DNA from 2 places in the Bacillus sp. N12A5 genome. Region 1 is predicted to be linked to the other one. Evidence: predicted binding sites of a transcription regulator. Region 1 holds the regulator's gene; the other holds the start of a gene.
The links. The regulator NrdR, encoded in region 1, represses ribonucleotide reductase genes. The targets are predictions, from matches to a motif close to AACACNATATATNGTGTT.
Positions count from the first base shown of each region.

Region 1 (12,129 bases):
TATTGTTCCGATCGTCCGAATGCTGAATGAGATGTAAAAAAGCAGCTGCATCATGGTCATCTTCAAAGATTATTTCAAGCATGTTTGTCCCCCCTTACGGCATCTGTTACAAGTATATGGGGGATGTTTTTAAAATAGACGTAAAGGTCACTGGCAAATCTTAATTTGATTCTTGGAACAAGTTTTGCATTTTCTTTCTGAAGATGAACGGCAGTGAGATAAACACGATATACAAAGCGAGCACCATAAAGAAAGCGGGCAGATTGCCAGCCAAAAAGCTCGCACCCAGCACATTAAGCGCAATCGTCCCAGGAATGATTCCCGCGGCCGTCGCCGCAAAATACGGGAGCGCTTTGACATTGGAAAGGCCTGCCGCATAGCTGACAAAATCAAAATTGATCGGCAGGATTCTTAAAAGAAAGATATAAAAAAATCCGCTATCCTCCATCTGCTTCTGGATGGCTTCCAGCTTTTCGTAATGACTGTTCTTTTTTCCCGCAAACAATCCGGCCGCAAAAAACGATACAGCTGAAGCGCACATCGAACCGAATAAAGTGTAAAGTGTGCCGAGAAGCGGACCGAACGCAAGTCCGCCCGCTATAGAAATAACAGATACCGGAAATAAAACAAGAGGCCTGACGATGGATATCCCGATAAACATAAGCGGCGCAAAGACCCCAAATGACAATATCCATACCCTGATTTCTTTCGGCGATACATTCAAATACGTTTTATTTCCCCAATAGAGTAAACCAGCACCTGCAAGCACTGCCAGCCATTTAACAGCCGTTTTTCGTTTCATACCCTCAGTTCCTTCCCCTTTGAACCGCAGCAATTATGGATGTCGGCGGTTTTCTCCGTCAAGGCGGATCGGAGCAGCCAGATATAATATCCGCTCCATTAATCTTGCCGCTTTTACTTCTTCTTTTTCTCCCCTCTGCGAATACGTAAAATGATGCTTCAGCTCGTCAGGTGAGAAATTAGAAGAAAAGAACGTTGGCAGCTGCTGGGACATTCTGTGCTGAAGCACCGTTCCGATGACTTCATCCCTTACCCAGCTTGTCATTGATTCTGCTCCGATGTCATCAAGCATCAATACGGGTGTTGTTTTTACCATGTTAAGCTTCTCTTCCAATGTCTGGTCTTGCAGCGAATTCTTAAGCTCTCTCACAAATTCGGGCACATAGACGATCATGGAGGAATACTCTTTTTCCGCCAGCTCATTGGCAATCGCAGCGAGCATAAACGTTTTTCCTACCCCGAACTTCCCGTATAAATACAGTCCTTTCCCTTTTCCCGTCTCATTATAGCTTTTCAGAAAATCTGTAACATGCTGGAACATCGCAAGCCTGCTCGGGTCACTGATATCGACCTGCTGGAACGTCGCTCCGAGGAGATCCTTCTGGATATACATGCTTTTCATAAGAGACTTTTGTTTTTTCTGCTGGTCGAGCTTCCGTTTGACCGGACATTCATAATACTCGATATCAATAGCACGTCCATTGACAACAAGCTTCGGATGGTAGCCCTCCAATAAATTGTTGCAATCTTCATCATCTGAACAGTAGGAGCAATTCTTGCTTTGCCCGATATATTCATAAAGCTTATTTAAGCTCTTTTCGATCATTTTTTGGTCAATCACTTCTTCGTTTTCCTTCAAAAAGGCCTGAACATCTTGATCTTTCATCACTTTAGCCTTCATTTGCTCAAGACGTTTTTGGAAATCCGGCCTGCCGGTTACGCCCTGCAGGGAACGGCCGATTGGTTCCATCTATTCCTTCACCCCGCATCTCTGTCTTTAATAGGCAGAGTATTTTTTCAGTTTTTGCATTTCTTCCATCATCTTTTTCTTCTGTTCTTCCAAATCCTGCGGATGCAGCTTCTGCTGTCCGGTCTCTGAACCTGACGCAGTTTCTTTTTCTTTCTTCATCCAATCAGGCAGTTTTTCTTCACGTATCACTTTTTGGTTTCGCTTCGAAGACTGATTTGCTTTTCCTTCAGCCCATTCAAGGTACTGGCGGTTTTCCTCTATCGCAAGCTTCATCGCTTCTCTGACTGTTTTTACCTTTTTGCGTGCCCAATGCGAGGCGATTTTTTGGATATAGTTTTTCGACAGCTTCATGTCGGTTTTCAGCATGACATAATAAATTAACACATTTGTGACGCCTGGCTCGAGCTTTTGTTCAAACATAATTTCTTCTATGATTTTCAGATCAGCTTTTGACGGCTCTGTTCCGTCGGCAATGTCCTGCAGCAGCTTCTTCGGAGAAATTGCCTCAAGCAATGCGATCAGCTTCCCGTCCAGTGAATCCTCTTCGGCCGGTTTTTCGCCTTCACGCAAATGGATCGGCTGTGTTTTTTCCACTAAGTCAGGCAGCTGTCCGTTTCTCTCGATTTGATACCAGTCGCTTGCCGCTTTTCTTAAAGCCTCCGTCGTAATCACGTCACGCTCATCAATGGCGCTCATGACGACATTTTGCATCTGCAAAGGGTCTATGCCGTACAGATAAGATAGCTTTTTGATTGTCTCCCGCACCTGCTGGGTCATCGCTTTTCTCGGAATCATCGTCTCAGATAGCCCCGCTAAAAACAAATCAAAATCAAATACATCCTCCGTTATGGTGTAAGACGGAGCTTGTCCGACAGAAGTATATTCTGTGCCCGGCTCAAGTCTCACCGTTTCCTCCATATGAGGTGTGAGCTTCCATTCACTCGGCTGGAGTGATTCAAACGCATGATTAAACGGCCGCGTGATGTCCTTCGCATCTTCTGAAATAGCCGGGTGCGTGAAGAATTGTTTTAATTGCTGATATTTTGTTTTCCCGACTCTATTGTACAGGAAAACATTCAGCATTCCGTCTTCAAAAAACTCGTTTGGCCTAAGCGGCGGAAGAAGTTCATATATAAAGAGGCGCTCCTGCCGCTCGGATTCTTTCATATATACCTTCAGCAATCCGATGCCCTCGAGCTTTCCCTGTTCCTGATGGATCGTTTTTAAGTTGGACTGCGTCATTCCCATCAGCTGTCGATGTGTAGACTCCCCGCCCCACAGGCGGTTTTGTTCAAGCTCTCCCCACAATGTCATATAAAGAGAGAATGCAACAGGGCCGATTAAGGGCTGATACAGTTGTGTGATAATTTGTCTGTCAATATCCTGCAGCATTGATCTGCTTTTGACCACATACGGATCTACAGGCAGTACATCTTTCCAATAGTCAGCCATACATTCTCAAACCTTCCGAATTTGTTTCTACCTTTCATTTTACACCGTTTCTTATATCTATCAAATGCCAATTTTGCACATGAGAAAAGAGCTAGAAGAATCCTCTTAGCTCTTTTAACGCTCTTTCTTTATTAAATCTTTTAATTCATCAATAAAGACATTTATATCTTTAAACTGCCGATAGACGGACGCGAACCGCACATACGCGACTTCATCAATCTTAGCCAGCCGGTCCATGACCATTTCTCCGACAAGCTCGCTTTTCACCTCAGAGCAGCCTTGATTGCGAAGTTCTTTTTCAATATCAAAGCACATGTCTTCAAGCGTTTTGAGTGAAACAGGTCTTTTTTCACATGCTTTTATGAGGCCGCGCAGCATTTTTTCTCTGCTGAATTCCTCACGCACGCCCTCTTTTTTCACGACGATCAGCGGGGTTTCCTCCACTTTCTCAAAGGTTGTAAACCGGTAGTGGCAGGATTCGCACTCGCGTCTTCGGCGAATGGATTTTCCGTCATCCACAGGCCGTGAATCAAGGACTCGCGTTCCGTTATGCTGGCATGAAGGACATTTCAATAAAATCAGCTCCCAACTATTTCGTTCCCTGCAATGTATTTTCGGCAGCCTCCGCCTTTTCAAAATAAATGTGACAGCCATCTGTCGGGAGAGCCGTTGTGTAAGCTGTATCTACAGCATCAGGTGGTTTGTGAAAATCTCTTTCTTATTTTACAAAAAAAATGAAAAAAGAAAAAGCTGACCGCCCTTGTTTGTTTATAAAAATAAAAGGAGCATAAGCTAAAAAGCGCATAATGGCTTTTTAGCTACAGCTCCCTTTGTGTTCGTGTTTACATTATAGTACTTTCGCTTGCGCCTGCTTAATTTGCACAGGCCCCATTCCTCTCGGTATTTCAATGTTTTCTCTTGTATCAGCATGCAATGCCTCTGCGATGTAATCAGCAGCAACATTAGGATCTAAGTCTCCACAAGTATAAACATCAATGCTCGCATATCCGTGCTCAGGAAAACTGTGAATCGTTAAGTGTGATTCAGAAATAATCACAACTCCGCTTACGCCTTGCGGTGCAAATTTGTGAAATGCAACCTCTCGCACCTCAGCACCTGATTTTAGAGCAGCATTTACAAACGTTTTTTCAATAAAATCCATGTCATTCAGCTTATCAAAATCGCATCCCCATAGCTCGGAGATAACGTGACGCCCCATTGTTTCCATAGTCATGGACCCCCCTTAACAAGAATTAAAAAGTGAAATTCCAACAACTGGGTCGGCCATTTACCACGGGGGAAAGTTAGTCCGGAGAGGTCCTAACCCTTTAAGTAATTCCGAAACAGTCTCAAGCAAGAAGTTCACGAAAAATAGTATACTGTGTTTAAGTCTAATTTGCAAGGTGCGTTTTTTCAGAAATATGCTGTTAAGGGTTTTTTCTTTAAAATGTGTCCATGACTTTATTTTATACAGCAGACGGATGTTTCATTCGTGCCGCTACATGGCGGATCAGATCAACCACTCTGCACGAGTAGCCCCATTCGTTGTCATACCATGCAAGCACCTTGACTTTCCTGTCTTCCATTACCATTGTCGTAAGCCCGTCAATGACCGCTGAGTGAGGATTCGTATTGTAATCAGTTGAAACGAGCGGTTCATCTGAATAATCAAGCACACCATACATCGACGTTTTGGCCGCCTGCTTAAATGCCTCGTTTACCTCTTCAGCCGTTACGTCAGTTTTCAGATCGACAACAAGATCAACTAGTGAGACGTTTGGTACAGGGACACGCAAGGCGAGGCCGTGAAGCTTTCCTTTCAGATGCGGCAGCACGAGCGAAAGCGCCTTTGCTGCCCCGGTTGTCGTCGGAATGATCGATTCGCCGCATGCCCGCGCCCGCCGCAAATCTTTGTGCGGATTATCAATATTTTTTTGGTCATTCGTATACGCGTGGACTGTTGTCATCAGGCCGCTCTCAATGCCAAATTCTTCATCAAGCACTTTTACGACAGGTGCAAGACAGTTTGTCGTGCATGATGCATTTGAAATGATGACATGGCGGTCAGCGTCGAATTGATCCTCATTTACGCCCATCACAATGGTAACGTCTTCATTTTTTCCCGGAGCAGTCAGAATGACCTTTTTCGCACCCGCTTCTATATGGCCCATCGCTTTATCTTTTGAATTAAATTTCCCTGTTGCTTCAACGACAATGTCAATATCATATTCTCCCCAAGGAAGCTGTTTTGGATCACGGCTGTTTAACAAAAGCACTTTCTTTCCATTTACGATCAGGCTGTCTTCACTAACCACAACCTCTTTTTCGTACCTGCCGTGAATTGTGTCATACTTTATTAAATGAGCCAGCGTTTCTGCGGAATAGCTGGCGTTAATGGCCACTAGTTGAATTTGATCGTCTAACATTGCTTTTCTAAAAACCATTCTTCCGATTCTTCCAAACCCGTTTATCGCTACTTTTACCTTCATGTTGGACACCCCTTATCAATTATGCCATCCTAATTTGTTACTATCTAAAATTAGTATAACACATTAAAACGAATTCGCCAGTACATATTGATAAAAATCAACGATTACAACACTAATTTATGATGCATCATAGGCTTTCTTGCACACAATATCAGGCGTAAGATCCAAAAAAGCAGCCAGCGCTCCGCACTGACTGCTCTTTTTATGATTCCTGTTTTAGCTTATCATTGAGCACACTTTCTTCTAACACAGAAAATGTATCTCCGTACACTCTGTTTATATGATTCGCTCCCCAAGCACACAGCATGTCTAAAATCCCTTCTAAGCTGCGGCCATATTCGCTGAGCTCGTATTCCACTTTAGGGGGAACCTGGTTATACACGATCCGGTTTATGACACCGTCCGCTTCCAGCTCACGCAGCTGCTGGGTCAGCATTTTTTGCGTAATGTTAGGCATCAGGCGCTTTAATTCATTCGTGCGTTTTTTTCCGTGCGTCAGATGGCATAAAATGACGCATTTCCATTTCCCGCCGATGACTTCAAGGGTCGCTTCAACAGAGATATTATATTTTTTCTTCTCCATACTGTTCATTCTCCTTACAGGCACCAAAAAGTGACTATAGCACTTTAAAGTACGTACTTTTCTTTCTTGACGATATCTTTCATAATCACATTTGCCGGCTGATTTGAATCTGCTCTTTTTTATTTATATAGCTTACTCGGCAGAATTTCAATCATACAACACATGACACAAAGGAGGATTATAATGACTTCAGCCAATAAAAGCAGCATTCCTGCATTACTGGCGTTGGCCGTAAGTGCTTTCGCCATAGGGACAACCGAATTTATCAGCGTCGGCCTTTTGCCGTTAATTGCAAATGACCTGGACATTCCTGTCACAACAGCGGGATTGACCGTTTCCCTATATGCGCTTGGCGTTACATTCGGCGCCCCTATTTTAACTTCATTGACTTCAAGCATGTCACGAAAGACGCTATTGCTTTGGATCATGTTCATTTTTATTGCGGGGAATACGATGGCCGCTACGGCCTCGAGCATCGGGATTTTATTAGCAGCACGTGTGATATCAGCTTTTTCACACGGAGTGTTTATGTCGATCGGTTCAACGATCGCAGCAGATATTGTCCCGGAGGATAAAAGGGCCAGCGCGATTTCGATTATGTTTACGGGCCTCACTGTGGCAACTGTAACCGGAGTTCCTTTCGGCACGTTTATCGGCCAGCAGTTCGGCTGGCGTTTTGCCTTTATGGTCATTATCGCCGTCGGAATCATTGCTTTCATTACAAATGGCATTCTTGTTCCGTCCAAATTACGAAAAGGGACAAAAACAACAATGCGGGATCAATTGAAGCTTGTGACAAACGGCCGGTTATTGCTTTTATTTTTCATTACAGCGCTTGGATACGGAGGAACATTCGTTGTATTCACGTATCTGTCTCCCCTGCTTCAGGAAGTAACAGGCTTTAAAGCCGGAACTGTAGCAGTGATCCTGCTCGGGTACGGAATCGCCATTGCAATCGGCAATATGATCGGCGGAAAGCTGTCAAACCGAAATCCGATTGCCGCTTTATTTTATATGTTTATTGTACAGGCACTCGTTCTGTTTGTACTCACATTTACGGCTCCATACCAAACAGCAGGCCTCATTACCATTCTCTGTATGGGATTGCTGGCCTTTATGAATGTGCCTGGCCTTCAGGTGTATGTCGTTATGCTGGCTGAGCGTTTTGTCCCGAGTGCAGTTGACGTCGCATCCGCGATGAATATCGCTGCCTTTAATGCCGGGATTGCGCTTGGCTCATACCTTGGCGGTGTGATCACCGATTCAATCGGATTGATTCATACCGCTTGGATAGGCGGATTAATGGTAGTCGGTGCAATTATTTTAACAGGCTGGAGCCGTTTGATGGAAAAACGGGATTTGCAGGAAGCCTGACAATTTTAAAGGAGGAAATCAACATGACAACACATTTACAAGCAACAGCAACACTTCATAACGGAGTAAAAATGCCATGGTTCGGGCTCGGCGTATTCCAAGTGGAAGAAGGATCTGAACTGGTAAACGCAGTTAAAACTGCCATTGTTCACGGATACCGCAGTATTGATACTGCCGCTATCTACGGAAATGAAGCTGGAGTCGGAGAAGGACTTCAGCAAGGTATTGACGAAGCAGGCATCTCAAGAGAGGACCTATTTATTACATCAAAAGTGTGGAATGCAGATTTAGGATACGAGGAAACACTCGCCGCTTTTGAAACAAGCCTGTCAAAACTTGGTTTGGACTATTTAGATTTATACCTCATCCACTGGCCTGTAGAGGGAAAATACAAAGAAGCATGGAGAGCGCTTGAAACACTTTATAAAGAAGGCCGTGTCAAAGCGATCGGCGTGAGCAACTTCCAAATCCATCATCTTGAAGATTTGATGACGGCTGCCGAAATCAAGCCTATGATCAACCAAGTAGAATTCCATCCGCGACTTACACAAAAAGAGCTGATGGCATACTGCCAAAAACAGGGCATCCAGATGGAAGCCTGGTCGCCTTTAATGCAGGGGCAGCTGCTGAATCATCCTGTGCTGGCAGACATTGCTCAAACATATAACAAATCTGTCGCACAAATCATTTTGCGCTGGGATCTGCAGCATGGCATCATTACGATTCCTAAATCAACGAAGGAACACCGCATTAAAGAAAATGCAAGCGTATTTGACTTTGAATTAACACAGGACGACATGAACCGAATTGATGCGCTGAATGAAAACCTGCGCGTCGGTCCTGATCCGGACAACTTTGATTTTTAATGAAAAAAACACCGTTCATTTTGAACGGTGTTTTTTGTATTATGCCCAGCAGGCGATAATTTCATCCAGCTGGCGTTTGGTCACTTCAAGCGTGCCGCTGTTATCGATGACTTGATCTGCTCTTGCTGTTTTTTCCTCTAAGGGCATTTGAGCAAGGATACGGCTGACCGCTTCTTCTTCCGTCAGCTGATTGCGCTTCATCAGACGTTCCAGCTGAAGCTCTTTTGTCACACTGACCACAATAATTTTATCAACCAATGATTCCAATTTACTTTCGAACAATAGCGGGATATCCAATACAACAAATACCTCCCGATTTGCAATGGCTTTATCACGGCGCTTGAGCATTTCCTGCCTGACTGCGGGATGAACAATTGCATTTAAAGCAAGACGCTTTTGTTCATTTGTAAATACCAGCGCTCCAAGCTTTTTTCGATCTATATCGCCATTTGAGAGCAGTATGTCTTCACCAAATTCGTCAATGATTTGCCGGTAGGCCGGCATCCCTTTTTCTACCGCTTGTTTTGCAATGATATCTGCATCTATAACTGTTATCCCTTTTTCAATCAGCATATTGGCTACCGTGCTTTTGCCGCTAGCTATTCCTCCCGTTAAACCAATGACTAAGGTCAAGAGATCCACTCCTTTTTACAATTTCCAGAGCCCAATCGTGATCAGCAGAAGCCCCGGCAAAAACGCCATTTTATCAATCCATTTCCACTTAGACAGAAAATGGCCGGCGTTGATTCCGATTGATACAAACAGCGAGCTCATGAAGGCAACGGCAATGCTCATCACAATCGGTGAAAAACCGAGAATGGCTGCCCCGATACCTGCTCCGAATGCGTCAATCGATAAGGCAAATCCCAATAAGACCGCCTCAATTCCATTGATCACACCCGATTTGTCGATATCCGCACTCATAGGCTTTCTCAAAATATGAATCACAATCCCTAATGACCGAACCTCTAAATTAAGCAGCGTTTTTTCATGCAATAGGTATTCTTTATCTTTTGCCGGTTTGAAGAATTGATACAGAACCCACGCACCGATTCCAACCAATATCAAACCGCCAAGCTTCTCCGTCACATATACAGGAAAAAACTTTGTGAGAAAGCTTCCGATCAGCATGGAGATAAACATGACAGCACCGGAACAGCAGGCGATAACCAAAATCGCTTTAAACGGTATTTTCATTTTTCTCAATCCGTACGTAAATCCGACTGAAAAACTGTCCAAGCTGACAGCCAACGCCAGCAGCAGTATAGAAACCATTTGCATATCCGTTTCTTCCTTTCTGTTGGTGCTCTTGTATCAGATGTGAAATGCCCGGGATTCATCACAATCATATATATGGGAAAGTGAAAAATCCGTGTTTCGAAAATGGCATCCTCAATTCCAGAGTTACTGATATATGCACCAACAGCTTGGACGATGAAGCATTATGCTGCTATTTTTTCTGGCACTTCGCACAAAAATGCGTGCCCCTGCCTCCGACGACAATTTTTGAAATCATCGTTCCGCAATTTTTGCACGGCTCGTCTTTTTTTCCGTACACAAAATGCTGCAGCTGGAACATTCCGATTTCCCCTTGGGAGTTGATATATGAACGGACTGTGCTTCCGCCCGCATCAATCGCCTCCTGCAGGGTGTTTTTGATTTCAGCGTGAAGGGTTTTGATTGTTTTATCTGATAATTGATTGGCTTTTGTCTCGGGATGGACACCCGCTCTGAAAAGAGCCTCATCCACATAAATGTTCCCTAGTCCAACTACCGTTTTTTGATCCAGTAGAGCAGTTTTGACAGCGCGGTTTGTTTTCGCAAGCCGTTCTTTTAAATACGCACTTGTAAATTCTTCTGCATCCGGCTCCGGCCCTAACTGAGAAAGCGGGAGCTCGCCCGCTTCTTCTCCCGGTTTAAATAAGTGCATAGTTCCAAATTTCCTCACATCCCTGTAACGGAGCTGTGTTCCATCCGTCATCGTGAATATGACATGCACGTGTTTATCGTCAGGCTCCTCCGCTTGATGAAGACCGTATTTTCCTTCCATTCGAAGGTGAGAAACCATAACATAATGATCTAAATGAAACAGCAAAAACTTTCCCCGTCTTCCGATGGACTGTATCGTTTCTCCTGCTAGAATTCGCGCAAATTCCTCCGGTTCGGCAGGCCGTTTGATGATATTCGGCCATCTGATCTCTACCGATTTGATTGTTTTTCCCTTTACAAGCCCGGTCAGAGTGCGCCGGACTGTTTCAACCTCTGGTAATTCCGGCACATCCATCACTTCCTATCTCTGTTTATTTCGCATCGTACCAAGATGGGCCTGACGCAAAGTCCACCTTTAACGGTACATCCAATGCAAGCGCATGCTCCATCACTTCAGGAACAAGCTTTTCAAGGATTTCAATTTCTTCCTTTGGCGCTTCAAAAATCAATTCATCATGAACTTGAAGCAGCAGTCTTGCCTTCAATTGCTTTTCTTTCAGCTTGGCAGCCATATCTATCATGGCTTTCTTTATAATATCAGCGGCGCTTCCTTGAATCGGTGTATTCATTGCCGTCCGCTCCGCAAAACTGCGGATATTAAAGTTTCGGCTCGTCAGCTCAGGAATATAGCGTCGGCGATGCATAAGTGTTGTTACGTAGCCTTTTTGCTTCGCGTCCTGAACCGACTCTTCCATGTACGCTTTTACGCCTTGAAAACTTTCCAAATAGCGGTCGATGAATGCTCCGGCTTCCTTTCGGGTAATGCCGAGGTTCTGTGACAGCCCGTAATCACTGATGCCGTAGACGATGCCAAAGTTGACCGCTTTTGCCTGGCGCCTCATCGCAGATGTCACTTCCTCTTCAGCAACATGGAACACATCCATTGCCGTTTTCGTATGAATATCCATATCATTTGTAAAAGCTTCGATAAGATTTTGATCCTTAGAAATATGGGCAAGCACCCGAAGCTCGATTTGTGAATAATCTGCTGCAAAAATGATCCAGTCTTTTTCAGACGGCACAAAAGCTTGGCGGATTTTGCGCCCTTCCTCAAGCCTGATTGGAATGTTTTGCAGATTCGGATCAGTCGAGCTGAGGCGCCCTGTTTGGGTTAAAGCCTGGTTAAAGCGCGTGTGCACCTTATGCGAATCCGGTCTCGTCACCTTTAAAAGCCCTTCAATATATGTCGATTGAAGCTTGCCGATTTGTCTGTACTGCAAAATATAGTCAACAATATCATGCTTGTCAGCCAGCTTTTCAAGCACATCGGCAGACGTGGAATAGCCTGTTTTTGTTTTTTTCACGACAGGCAACCCGAGCTTTTCAAACAAGATGACACCGAGCTGTTTAGGCGAATTGATATTAAACGGCTCTCCCGCAATCTCATGGATTTTTTCTTCATATTCCTTCAGCTTCGCGCCCAGTTCTTCACCCATGCGTTTTAAACGGTCAACATCGACCTTGACGCCAGTTGATTCCATTTCACCGAGGATAAGGGCAAGCGGCATTTCGAGCTCTTCAAACAGCTCAAGCTGATCGTTGTTCTCCAGCTCCTGAACGAGCTTTTCACGGAGGCTTTGGATGGCTAACGCTTTTCGGACAAGG
Region 1 is NZ_JALAMR010000008.1:178,025-190,153, reverse strand. It holds gene ytxC (putative sporulation protein YtxC) at 1-82, opposite strand, end outside; gene MOC09_RS10315 (TVP38/TMEM64 family protein) at 161-802, opposite strand; gene dnaI (primosomal protein DnaI) at 836-1,771, opposite strand; gene dnaB (replication initiation membrane attachment protein DnaB) at 1,799-3,223, opposite strand; gene nrdR (transcriptional regulator NrdR) at 3,338-3,796, opposite strand; gene speD (adenosylmethionine decarboxylase) at 4,071-4,451, opposite strand; gene MOC09_RS10290 (glyceraldehyde-3-phosphate dehydrogenase) at 4,690-5,712, opposite strand; gene MOC09_RS10285 (winged helix-turn-helix transcriptional regulator) at 5,915-6,295, opposite strand; gene MOC09_RS10280 (MFS transporter) at 6,479-7,669, shown strand; gene ytbE (aldo/keto reductase YtbE) at 7,693-8,535, shown strand; gene coaE (dephospho-CoA kinase) at 8,575-9,168, opposite strand; partial or broken gene ytaF (sporulation membrane protein YtaF) at 9,184-9,834, opposite strand; gene mutM (DNA-formamidopyrimidine glycosylase) at 9,986-10,813, opposite strand; gene polA (DNA polymerase I) at 10,836-12,129, opposite strand, start outside.

Region 2 (12,129 bases), on a different contig from region 1:
AATTCAATGCTTGCCCCTTGTATAAATGTGCCTGCCGCCATAATGACATCATCTTCGTATCCCGGCATGTAGGCCGGATACGGCGTCACGTGGGCATTGATCGGCGATGCATATTGAATTGCCTGACAAAAGGCAATCATCTTTTCTCTGTCAGAAAACTCAACGGATTGTATCAAATCTGTTCTTTTCGCATCCCATTTCGGGTTTGAAGTGAAGCCCAGTTTTTCAAGGAATCTTGCGGTAAACACCGCTCCCTTTAAGCTTTGTGACACCACGTGAGGCGCCAAAAAGAAGCCCTGGTACATTTCTTGGAGCGAGTAAAGAGATGCTCCTGCTTCTCTGCCGATCCCAGGTGACGTCATACGGTATGAACAAGCTTCAATCCATTTCGCTTTTCCGACGAGATAGCCTCCTGTTTTCGCAAGACCGCCGCCGGGATTCTTAATGAGAGATCCCGCCATCAGATCGGCTCCGACATGGCAAGGCTCAAGTTCTTCCACAAATTCACCGTAACAGTTGTCCACAAAAACGATTAGATTCTCATTAATTTCTTTAACAAAACGGATCATTTCTTTTATTTCACTAATTAAGAAAGACGGGCGATTCGCATATCCTTTTGAGCGCTGGATGCCGATTACTTTCGTCTTCGAATTGATCGCAGCGGCGACTGCATCATAGTCTATTTTTCCGTCTTCTGTCAGATCAACTGCATTGTAGCCGATTTGAAAATCCTTTAACGATCCAGCATTTTCCCCGCCTCTGACGCCTACAATTTCTTCGAGCGTATCATATGGTTTGCCCGTGATATAAAGAAGTTCGTCCCCCGGTCTGAGAACGCCGAACAAAGCAATCGAGATGGCATGGGTGCCTGAGATAATTTGCGGCCTTACGAGCCCCGCTTCTCCGCCAAACACATCCGCATAAATGCTTTCAAGCGTGTCTCTCCCGATATCATCATAGCCGTATCCTGTAGACGGCGTGAAATGCGTGTCGCTAACTTTGTGTTTTCTATAGCTTTGAAGCACCCTCCATTCATTGCGCTCACTGATTTCTTCTATTTGTTTATGAACGCCGGCAATGTCCGCTTCCACTTCCATTGCCGTTTTTTTCAATAATTCTCCGTGTGTTAATGTGTCAAACATGTCTTTGAATTTCCTTCCTACATATACTTCTTTAATTCACCGATGATGTTTTGCTCTTCTTGTACATAACCTGATATGTCGTACCGTTCATTTTCTTCATTAAAATAGAAGCGGTCAACCATCGTTTCCGATTTGATTCTTGAAAGGAGCTTGCCTTCACTTGCCGGCACATGCGCTTCAAACGACGTTAACAGCTCTTGGCGCAAATAGCGTTGAATCGCTTCTTTAAACATTTCAGCGTCTTCCTCAAATTTTGCACTGACCATAATGTGGTCCCTTCCGGCGGACGGAATAAAATCAGGCAGCCTTTGATCCCGCTTATTGTAAGCCGTCAGCATCGGGATGTCGTCGGCCTCAAGCTCCTCAAGCAACCGAAGCACTGTTTTTTCGTGTCCCGGGTAATCCTCATTTGAGGAATCAATCAAATGCAGGATCAAATCCGCCTCTTTGACTTCCTCAAGCGTTGACCGGAATGCAGCAATCAATGTCGTCGGAAGATCCTGAATAAAACCTACTGTATCTGACAGAAGCACACTGTAGCCGCTTGGGAGGACCATTTTTCTGGTCATCGGGTCCAACGTGGCAAACAGGAGGTCTTCCTCATAGCTGTCAGCACTTGTCAGGCGGTTGAACCATGTTGATTTCCCCGCGTTTGTATATCCGACAAGCGCAATTTGAAGCACACCGTTTTTCTTTCTTCTTTCACGGTATCGGCTTCTATGGCGAATAACAGTTGAAAGCTGTGTGTTGATTTCGTGAATGCGATTTCTGATATGGCGGCGGTCGGTTTCCAGTTTCGTTTCCCCGGGACCTCTCGCCCCAATTCCTCCGCCTTGCCGGGAGAGATTGATTCCTTGTCCCGTCAGGCGCGGAAGTGCATATTGCAGCTGCGCCAGTTCAATTTGAAGCTTGCCTTCTCTCGTTCTCGCCCGCTTTGCAAAAATATCTAATATCAATTGCGTGCGGTCAATCATCTTCACTTCAATTGCTGTTGCCAATGACTTCAGCTGACTTGGCGACAGTTCATCATTAAAGATGAGGAGATCAGCTTCAAGCTCTTCCACCAGTGCCTTCAGCTCTTCTACCTTTCCTTTTCCTATATATGTAGCTGCGTCAGCCCTGTTCCTTTTTTGTGTGACGCTGGTCAATACTTTTCCGTCTGCTGTTTTTGTCAGAGAGGCAAGCTCTTCCATAGAATTTTCAAAATGCTCATCCGTGATATGCGGCAGCTGACATCCGACTAAAATAGCTTTTTCCTGAATCGTTTCTTGTTCGTTCAAATGGATGTTCCTTTCTTTTGCATATTGGGCAGTAGTATTATCATACCAAACCCTGCATGTGTATACCACAAATCGATTGCTTTGAACAGCAAGAAATACAGCAAAAAACAGACCTCTCAGTTTTTGAGAGGTCTATGCAGAGCCGGATGCTTCTTCTTTAATGGAAAGATCTTGACTTTTAATGGTCATCAAGTCGCTTTTTAAGTATTGGTCGCCCATTAAAAGCCTCATGGCTTGCGCTCTGATCGATTTTTCGATCACATTCCTGACAAAACGGCCATTGCTGAACTTAATGGGACTTGTCGTACTTTTCACTGTCATTAAGTAATCTTTTAATTTCCATTCCGCTTCTTGACTGAGCTGGTATTCTCTTTCAGCGATCATTCGTTTGGCAATCTCCATGAGCTGGGTCACAGAATAATCCGGAAAGTCTATGGAGATGGGAAATCTTGATTGGAGACCGGGATTTAATGAGAGAAAATGATCCATTTCCCGCGAATATCCGGCGAGAATTAAAATAAATTCATGCTGTTTGTCTTCCATATGCTTTACAAGTGTATCGATAGCTTCTTTCCCAAAGTCTTTTTCGCCGCCTCTTGCCAGCGAGTAGGCTTCGTCTATAAACAAAATGCCGCCTAATGACTTTTTGATTAAATCTCTCGTCTTTTGGGCGGTGTGGCCGATATATTCCCCGACCAGATCAGCCCGCTCCGCTTCTATGAGGTGGCCTTTTGACAGGACATTCATTTCAAAGAACAGCTTGCCGATCAGCCGTGCAACCGTCGTTTTTCCTGTTCCCGGATTTCCTTTAAACATCATGTGCAGCGCTTGCTTCCCCACCTTTAAACCTTGCTCCGCGCGTTTTTGGTTCACAAAAATCCAAGCGTATATTTCCTTGATGTTACGCTTCATTTCCTCCATTCCAACCAGTGCACTCATCTCTTTTTCTATTTCCTTCAAAATGCTGTGCTTCGCTTCGTTTTTTTGCAAAGCGGCCTGATACTCCGCTTCTGCCTCAGCATTTGTCAGCACTTGCTTCTGCCCGTTCAGAATAATGTTGATCTGTCCGTTGTTTTTATAAGTCACAGCACGCTCCAACATTTTCACCTCTCTGTTCTCTCTATATGATATTCAAGCGGATGCCTTTTGTGACAAACGCCTATCATGTGTCGAAACAATTGCTTTTTTCGGGAACGGTCAGGAATCTTGCGCTTTCCCGAGAAATACTTTATTTCTTATTGTATTCACGGACATGGGATGGACAAACCAAGAGATTTTATTTTTAACAATTTGTTTAGAACATTAGCATTGAATATGGTAATATTTCTTTGATATATCCACCTCTTACTTTATATCAGAAGCAACGATATGAAATATTCTTTCTATCACCTTGCTGGACACTTCGCTCAAAAAAAGCCCGCAGCGGAAAATACCGCCTAAGCCGTGTTCTTTGTTCGTAAGGCGTGCCACTTTCAGTTTCAACACCCAACCCGGGGCCAGAATACGAATCGATTAGTTGATTCGGTGTAGATCTAAGAGACCAACTTTTTCTTCTACTGATAATGATTCGTCGCTTTAATGAAATGCTTGCTCCTCGAAACACAAGCCTAAAACCAGACAGAATCAGTACAAGATACCCCGAATCCGCAATACCCAAAATAAATGACATATTCATATTTTTTAATCCAATGGGATCTGCTGTCACTTCATGTTGAATTGTGCGCTTTCCCGAGAAATAATTTCCGCATATGTAAAGGTTATTTCCTCATTTTTCAGACGGATGATAATCGTACAAGCAGAAGCCGTGTTTTTTCATATCCTGTAATGAGGTGATGAAGAATGGTTAAGATTTTTATTGATCCTGGCCATGGCGGGTCTGATCCAGGCGCAACAGGAAATGGCCTTCAAGAAAAAACGTTAACCCTGCAAATCGCTTTAGCGTTACGTACGATATTGACAAATGAGTATGAAGGGGTTTCTTTACTGCTAAGCCGGACAAGCGACCAATATGTCAGCTTAAGTGACCGGACAAATGCTGCAAATAACTGGGGAGCAGGTTACTTTTTATCCATTCACATTAATTCCGGGGGCGGCACAGGTTTTGAAAGCTATATATACCCGGGCGTGGGGGCACCGACAACGACTTATCAAACAGCGATTCACTCTAAAGTGATACAAGCTGTCGACTTTGCCGACCGCGGTAAAAAAACAGCAAACTTCCACGTCCTAAGGGAGTCGGCAATGCCTGCCCTATTGACCGAGAACGGATTCATTGATACCGTCGCTGATGCAAATAAGCTTAAAACAAGCAGCTTTATTCAAAGCTTAGCGAGAGGCCATGCAAACGGGCTGGAGCAAGCCTTCAACCTAAAAAAAACGTCCAGTTCAGGGTTATATAAGGTTCAAATCGGCGCATTTAAAGTCAAAGCGAATGCGGACTCACTTGCAAGCAGCGCCGAAGCTAAAGGTTTTGACACCATTGTCATCTTAAAGGATGGCTTATACAAAGTACAGATCGGCGCATTTACATCCAAAGACAATGCAGACGCTCTTGCTGCCAGAGCGGAGAATGCCGGCTTTGACGCTATTGTCATTCTAGAGTCTTAATCGAGACGCGGACAAGCGCCTCATAAAAAACCCGGCTCCTCCATCATGAGAAACCGGGTTTTTTTATTTAAGAATATCAACAACAAACTTTGACCATGTTTCCAGACGGTTATAGATATCGTCCTGTTTTAATTCAGAGACTTTCATCCATTTTCCTGCAATTTGTTCTTTCTCCTTCACTTCCACTTGAGCGCCAGGCTTCAACTGAAGCGCAGAAAGAATTCCAATATGCACCTTGCCGACACTGTTTTCATCATCATTGATCAATCCAAGTGTGACAATCGCCTGTTTATCTTTTTCATTTATTTGCAGTTCTTCCTCAAGCTCACGGTCCGTGTTCAGCTTTAAGACTTCAGCGAATGAGGCTGCTCCATCAATAGCATTCATATGGCCTCCAAAGCCGAGAGAAAGCTTATTGTGCAGACGTGATTCTCCGCCGCCAGCCAGCCGCTCGTAAAGAAAAACTTCATCTTCGCGCTTAATGACGACATAAGGAATTGGCTGCTTGAAACGCGGATCTTCCTCTGCATCTCCCCTTCTCATTTCACGATAGGCTGCTTCGATCTGGGCCATGATTTCTGCCACTCTGCTATCTTCACTGTTTACGCCCTGGAAGGTTAAGCTTTCGTTCTTAAACACGTTGTCGCGCGGGGCGACCAAAATCATTTCGTCCATTTTTCCCATGATTACTGCGTCCTCCTCGTCCTCCTCATTTGAACCTTTCAAGCCGAAAAGAGCAGATATTATATCTGCTCTTTTTCATCTTCAAAATAAAAGTCATCATCTTTGAGCGGCTCAACTGTCGCTTTTTTATAACCGTTCCCCTTCATAGAGAAGAAGTCATGTGATTTTGTTTTTGTATTTAAACCGTTTAAAACGATCGGATTAATATCTTCTTCTTCAAAGTATGGATCAAATCCTAGGTTCATCAGCGCTTTATTGGCATTATAGCGGATGAATTTCTTTACATCGTGTGAGAGTCCGACTTGATCGTACAGGTCCTCTGTATACTCAAGCTCATTTTCATATAACTCATTCAGAAGGTCGATCGCAAATTCGCGGAGCTCCGCTTTCTTCTCTTCTGTCTGCTTATTATAGATTTCCTGAGCAAGGAGGCCCACATAGACGCCGTGAATTGCTTCATCACGAAGGATCAGGTTGATGATTTCACCGCTTTGCATCAGTTTTCCTTGTCCGTAGAAATATAACGGATAATAGAAACCGCTGTAGAAGAGGAAGCTTTCAAGATAAACGGAAGCAACCATCGCCTTGAACAGTGAGATCTCGTCATCTTTTTGAATAGCTTTGTAAAGTCCGACGATGATTTGCGCTTTTTTCTGCAAATATTTGTTTTGTTTAACCCATTCGAATACTTCATTAATCGTTTCAGTCGGTGCCAGGGTCATGAAAATATTAGAGTATGACTTTGCATGGACAGCGTTCTCCATCATTGCCATAAAGTTCAGCACCGCTTTCCGCTGATGGCCGTCTACGTGTTCAGCCACGATCGGCATCCCCGTATTCCCCTGCTCTGTATCAAGAAGAGTAAGTCCGGCCAATACCTTCATATAAGTGTCCTGCTCGTTTTTTCCGAGATACTTCCATGTGAGGAGATCGCCGTTTAGAGCAATCTCTTCCGGAAGCCAGAACTGCTTCACGTTTTGGTTATAGAACATTTGGGTAAAATCGTCTTCATGCTTTGACCAGTTTGCTGCGTCATAAATTTTCGTCACTATAAACTCTCCTTTAATCAAACAACACAAGAAAGGCAGCTGTCTTGCCCAGTATCTTTCGTTCTTGCATAGTAAATGGTTTTAATTCCTCTGTGATGTGCATACAGATCGATTCGGTTTAAATCACGAGTCGTCATTGTGTCTTTTAAGAACAATGTGAAGCTGATTCCCTGATCAATGTGCTGCTGGATAGTCGCGATCATATCTACAACCTTGAACATGTCCATATCGTAAGCTTCTTTATAGAAGAACCAGTTATTAGATGCAAGCCCAGGCATTGGGTAGTACGTTTTTGAGTTGCCGTATGTTCTTTCTTCAATCCGTTCCATGATCGGCATGACGGACGCCGTGCTTGACTGAACGTATGAGATCGAGCCTGTCGGCGCAATGCATAATCTGTAGCTGTGATACATGCCGTGTTCAGCCACAAATGCTTTTAGCTGCTTCCAGTCCTCTGTCGTCGGGATGTGCATGCCTTCAAACAGGTTGGCGATTTTTTCGTATTTCGGTGAGAAATCAGTTGAAACGTACTTGTCAAAGTATTCACCTGTTGCATAGGTCGATCCTTCATACTGATCAAACGTTTCGCCCTTCTCTTTTGCGATTTCCGCAGAACGCTGGATGGAGTAGAAGTTCACCATCATAAAGAACGTGTTTGCAAAGTCACGCGCTTCCGGACTTTCATACGCAATACCGTTTTGCGCGAGGTAGCCGTGAAGGTTCATAGCGCCGAGGCCGATTGATTTCATCGCTTTGTTTGCCCGTCTTACAGCAGGCGCATTGCGGATATCAGTCGTTTCAGACACGTGTGTTAAGGAGTCTGTCGCAAGCTTAACTGTCTTTTCGATTGATTTGTGTTCCATGACGTTGAGAATGTTAAGCGAACCCAGGTTGCAGGAAATATCCAAACCGATTTCATCTTCTTCATCATAGTCTGTGTATGAAGAAACCTGAGATGCCTGCAGCACTTCAGAGCAAAGGTTAGAAAATTTCACCTTGGAAATATGGTTATTCGCATGCACTTTATTCACGTTATCTTGGAACATGATGTATGGATAGCCTGATTCAGAACGAAGCATCGCCAGTTTTTCAAGCAATTTCCGCGGGTTGATTTTTTCCTTTTTCACCCGAGGGTTGTCGACAAATTTGTCGTACATTTCGTTCATGTCCATTTCATCCATGTGCTGGCCGTACTCTTTATAAATCGTGTGCGGATAAAATACGTAAGCCGCTTTGTCTTCACGTGCAAGCTCAACGAACTTGTCCGGAATGACAACACCGATAGATAGCGTTTTGACGCGCACATCTTCATCGGCAGAAATCTTCTTCGTATCGAGAAAATCATTGATATCGCGGTGGAAAATGTTTAAGTACGCCGCGCCAGATCCTTGTCTTTGTCCCATTTGGTCAGCGTAACGGAACGCATTATCTAGAAGCTTCATGACGCCTACAACGCCTTTTGTGGCATTTTCAACATCTTTAATGGCCTCACCTTTCGCGCGAAGCTTGGACAGGTTGAGAGAAACCCCGCCGCCCAGTTTAGAAAGCTGCATGGAAATATCAATCGCTCTTGAAATATCGTTTAATGAATCATTGACTTCGAGCAAGAAGCAGCTCACCAGCTCACCGCGGCGTTTTCTGCCCGCGTTCAAAAATGTCGGTGTGCTCGGCTGATATTCCTGATTGATCATCAGATTCACATATTCTTTTGCTTTCTCAGTGTCGCCGTTTGCGAAGAACAGCGCGACAATTGAGATCCGGTCCTCATATCGCTCGAGGATTTTTTTCTTGTCATTCGTTTTCAAAGCATAGTCATTATAGAATTTAAACGCACTCATGAAGGAAGGAAAACGAAACTTCTTAGCGTAAGCTGTCTTAAACACTGCTTTAATGTCTTCAAAAGAATAAAGGCTTAAGAATTCCTCTTCGTAGTATTGGTTTTTAATCAAATAATCCAGCTTCTCTTTTAAGTCGTGAAAGAAAACTGTGTTTTGATTGATATAGTCTACAAAATAGCTATGTACAGCCTCTTTATCCTTATCAAACTGGAATTTTCCATCTTTTTGGATCATGATTTCGTTATTTAACTGGATCCATTTTGGCACTTGATTTTGTGACAACTCTTTCTACCTCCTGAGTAAACAATTCAACGTCTTTAGATGTGCCGCTGAGTTCAAATTTGTGCAAGATCGGCACCTGATATTGTCTTGAAATGGTATCGGCGCTTTTTGCAAAGTTATCGCCCCATACTTTATTGCCGCTCGCAGCGACTCCTAATAAAAGATGGGCGTATTTTTCGAGAAATGATTGTGTTGATGCCGGTACCTGGCCGAAGTTTGTCGTGTAGGTGACCAAAACAAACGGAGTGTCCATGTGGTCAATTTCGTCCACCTTGCGTATCTGCTGAAAGCCTGTTTTATTCACAAACCGCTGAACATTCCCTGTTTTTGAATCAAATATGATTTGTACCACGTTTTATCACGACCTATCAAAAAATATGAATCTCTCATCACTAACACTATATATAGTATACTACCCTCTAGCGAAAACACAATATATAGATTTGTTTTTATGAAAAATTCATATTTTGATCAAATCAGGCAGATGGGCAGACCCATTAGGGCCCAAAAAAGAGAGCAGAACGAGAGTGATCTCTCGTCCTACTCGGGGTGTCGTTTTTAAGCCGATGTATATCATAACATGAAAAAAAACTGCTTAGTAGTCTAGATTTTTTTTTCTTAAGCTATCACAGCATTTTTCGCTCTCTACTGTTTCTTCTATTTCAACATCCGCACCGATCTCTTCTAAAACCGCCTTTAAAGCGCTGATAATTGACGCTTCCCTGATTAATTCTTTTCCGTTCACAATGATGCTTGTTCCATATTCATAGCAAGAATCATCTTCGCAAATTTCTTCCCAATGATTCACGATCACTTTATGCTTCATTTTTTCACCCTCTGTTTGATCTGTGTCTGTATTTAGTTTAGCGGGTAGCATCCGCTTTGTAAATTCGGATGCTTGTGAATTTTATTCAAGCTCATCATCCGTGTCGTATTCTTTCTTCAGCTTTACCTCATTGCTGGACTCATTATACTCATAAATTTTAATATAGCCGTCCTCCATAACCCCAAAATGATTATGTTCGAGCGGAAACGAACTTGGCTGAGGCGTTACATCCTCAGAATTGCCGCTGTCTGTTTCAATGATGGTTTCATGGTTCCCGCACGCCCCAAACAGCAAAAATACGGCTATCCACACAAGCGCTATCCTGATTCGTCTCAGTTCTGCTTCACTTTCAAACAAGACCCACCACCCCCTGATACAGATTTTTACACGATATATATATTTAAGGCATATGTTGATCTCATAAAAAAAGACCGTGCCGAGGCACGGTCTTTTTATGATCTATTCGAGTTCAAGCTGGACGTTTTTTTGCGGCGCAAACGTTGAGATCGCATGTTTATATATAAGCTGCTGCTTACCTTCCGATTCCAGCAATACGGTAAAGTTATCAAAGCCTTTGACCTGGCCCCGCAATTGAAAGCCATTCAGCAAAAAAACAGTGACATACGTATTTTCTTTCCGGATTTGATTCAAAAACTGATCCTGAATATTAATCGGTTTCATGTTTCGTCCTCCTTGATTCTCTATATCATACAGTTTCGATTAAAGTTCGAGTTTTCCTGCTATATGTGTGAAAATTTCCTTTTTTTTCAGCTCCATATCAACAGGCGGTGTCATATCGAACCAGGAAACCTGCATTTTGTTGCGAAACCACGTCAGCTGGCGTTTAGCATACCGCCTTGAGTTCTGCTTGAGTTGATCGACGGCATCTGAAAGTGTCACAAAACCGTCAAAGTATGCATAAAGCTCTTTGTAGCCTATCGCCTGTATCGATTGACAGTCTCTCACGTTCATGTCGTAGAGGCGCTTCACTTCCGGAAGAAGACCTGCCTCCATCATCATATCAACCCGCTGATTAATTCTAGCGTAAAGCGTGTCTCGATCCATTGTCAGCCCGATTATCACTGCATTGTACAGGAGCTCTCGTTTTTGCTCCTTCAAATGCTGAGACATCGTTTTTCCGGACGTATGTAAAATCTCCAGGGCACGAATGACTCTTCTAGTATTATTTGGATGAATAGCGGCTGCTGCCTCAGGATCTGCCTCAGCAAGTTTGGCATGAAGAAAGTCAGCGCCTTCCCGCTCCGCAGCCATCTGCATGCTCTGTCGAAACGCGGGATCGTTCGCTTCTTCCGTAAATGTATAATCGTACAGCACAGATTGTATATAAAGCCCTGTGCCGCCGACAATCATCGGGAGCTTTCCTCTATTTGCAATCTCGCTGATTTTGTTTCTCACTAAGCCTTGGTAATCGGCGGTGGAGAAGGAATCTTGGGGATCTAAAATGTCAATCAAATGATGAGGCACTCCCTCCATCTCCTGTTCGGCGATTTTAGCTGTTCCAATATCCATCCCTTTATAAACCTGCATCGAATCTCCGCTGATAATTTCTGCGTGTAAGGACTTAGCTAACTGAATACTTAAATTGGTTTTCCCCACTGCCGTCGGTCCGACTAAAATGACAACGGGCTGCTTCGTATTATTCAATATGTATCACTCTCTTTTATAAATCTCCTCCCATTATAGCATTCATCATGTACAACCACCTATCCATTTTGCCCTTTTTTTGCCCCGGTAAACATCCCGCTACCAGCCGAGCGGCTCATTGCCGACGATTTCTCTCGTCTTTCCTTTCAGGGCATGGCGGTGCGTTTTTCTTCCGTCATCTCTCGGGTCGTACACAACGCCTCCGTACCGGATCTCAATCGGCTCATTATAGGCCAGATACGTCGTTTCTTCGATTTCATGATAATGCGTGCCGTCTGCCAGGGGTATCGCAGGGCCCGAGATTCCGTAATACCGATGGAAATGACCGTTTTCAAAAGACGTAATCCCAGTAAAGTAGTGTGTATGCTGATCGGTATTAGATCCATTAGCCGGCTGAGTAAATCCTTCAATGAGGTGATAATGTCCCTGTTCTCTTGTCGTTTTGACGTGGTATGCATGAGCGTGAGGCGGCGCTTTTGACCAGTCAGACGGATACAGGCCCAATGTGCTCACATCCCTTCTTTTTCATCAGACGCCCAATCAAATCTGGGTAGGCTGAATACACTGCATCATCTACAATTTATTACAGGGGGAAAGAAAAAATGAACGAGGTAGAACATTTCACTGCTGAAGATACAAGGATAATTGGAAGACCCTTTGGGTTTGGGAGACCGTTTGGAAGACCTGGATTTGGCTACGGGTTTGGATTTGGGCGTCCATTCGGATTTTACGGGGGACCTTTTTTCGGCGGCCTTG
Region 2 is NZ_JALAMR010000003.1:187,636-199,764, forward strand. It holds gene MOC09_RS04170 (aminotransferase class I/II-fold pyridoxal phosphate-dependent enzyme) at 1-1,142, opposite strand, end outside; gene hflX (GTPase HflX) at 1,160-2,422, opposite strand; gene spoVK (stage V sporulation protein K) at 2,555-3,523, opposite strand; gene cwlC (sporulation-specific N-acetylmuramoyl-L-alanine amidase) at 4,262-5,029, shown strand; gene MOC09_RS04190 (hypothetical protein) at 5,093-5,713, opposite strand; gene nrdF (class 1b ribonucleoside-diphosphate reductase subunit beta) at 5,773-6,762, opposite strand; gene nrdE (class 1b ribonucleoside-diphosphate reductase subunit alpha) at 6,780-8,882, opposite strand; gene nrdI (class Ib ribonucleoside-diphosphate reductase assembly flavoprotein NrdI) at 8,842-9,234, opposite strand; gene MOC09_RS04210 (hypothetical protein) at 9,478-9,708, opposite strand; gene MOC09_RS04215 (YmzC family protein) at 9,790-10,065, opposite strand; gene hfq (RNA chaperone Hfq) at 10,168-10,389, opposite strand; gene miaA (tRNA (adenosine(37)-N6)-dimethylallyltransferase MiaA) at 10,429-11,373, opposite strand; gene MOC09_RS04230 (YmaF family protein) at 11,473-11,886, opposite strand; gene MOC09_RS04235 (hypothetical protein) at 11,976-12,129, shown strand, end outside.
Region 2: a site for NrdR is predicted at 9,277-9,294, ahead of nrdI (class Ib ribonucleoside-diphosphate reductase assembly flavoprotein NrdI). Genes of this name have one in related genera too.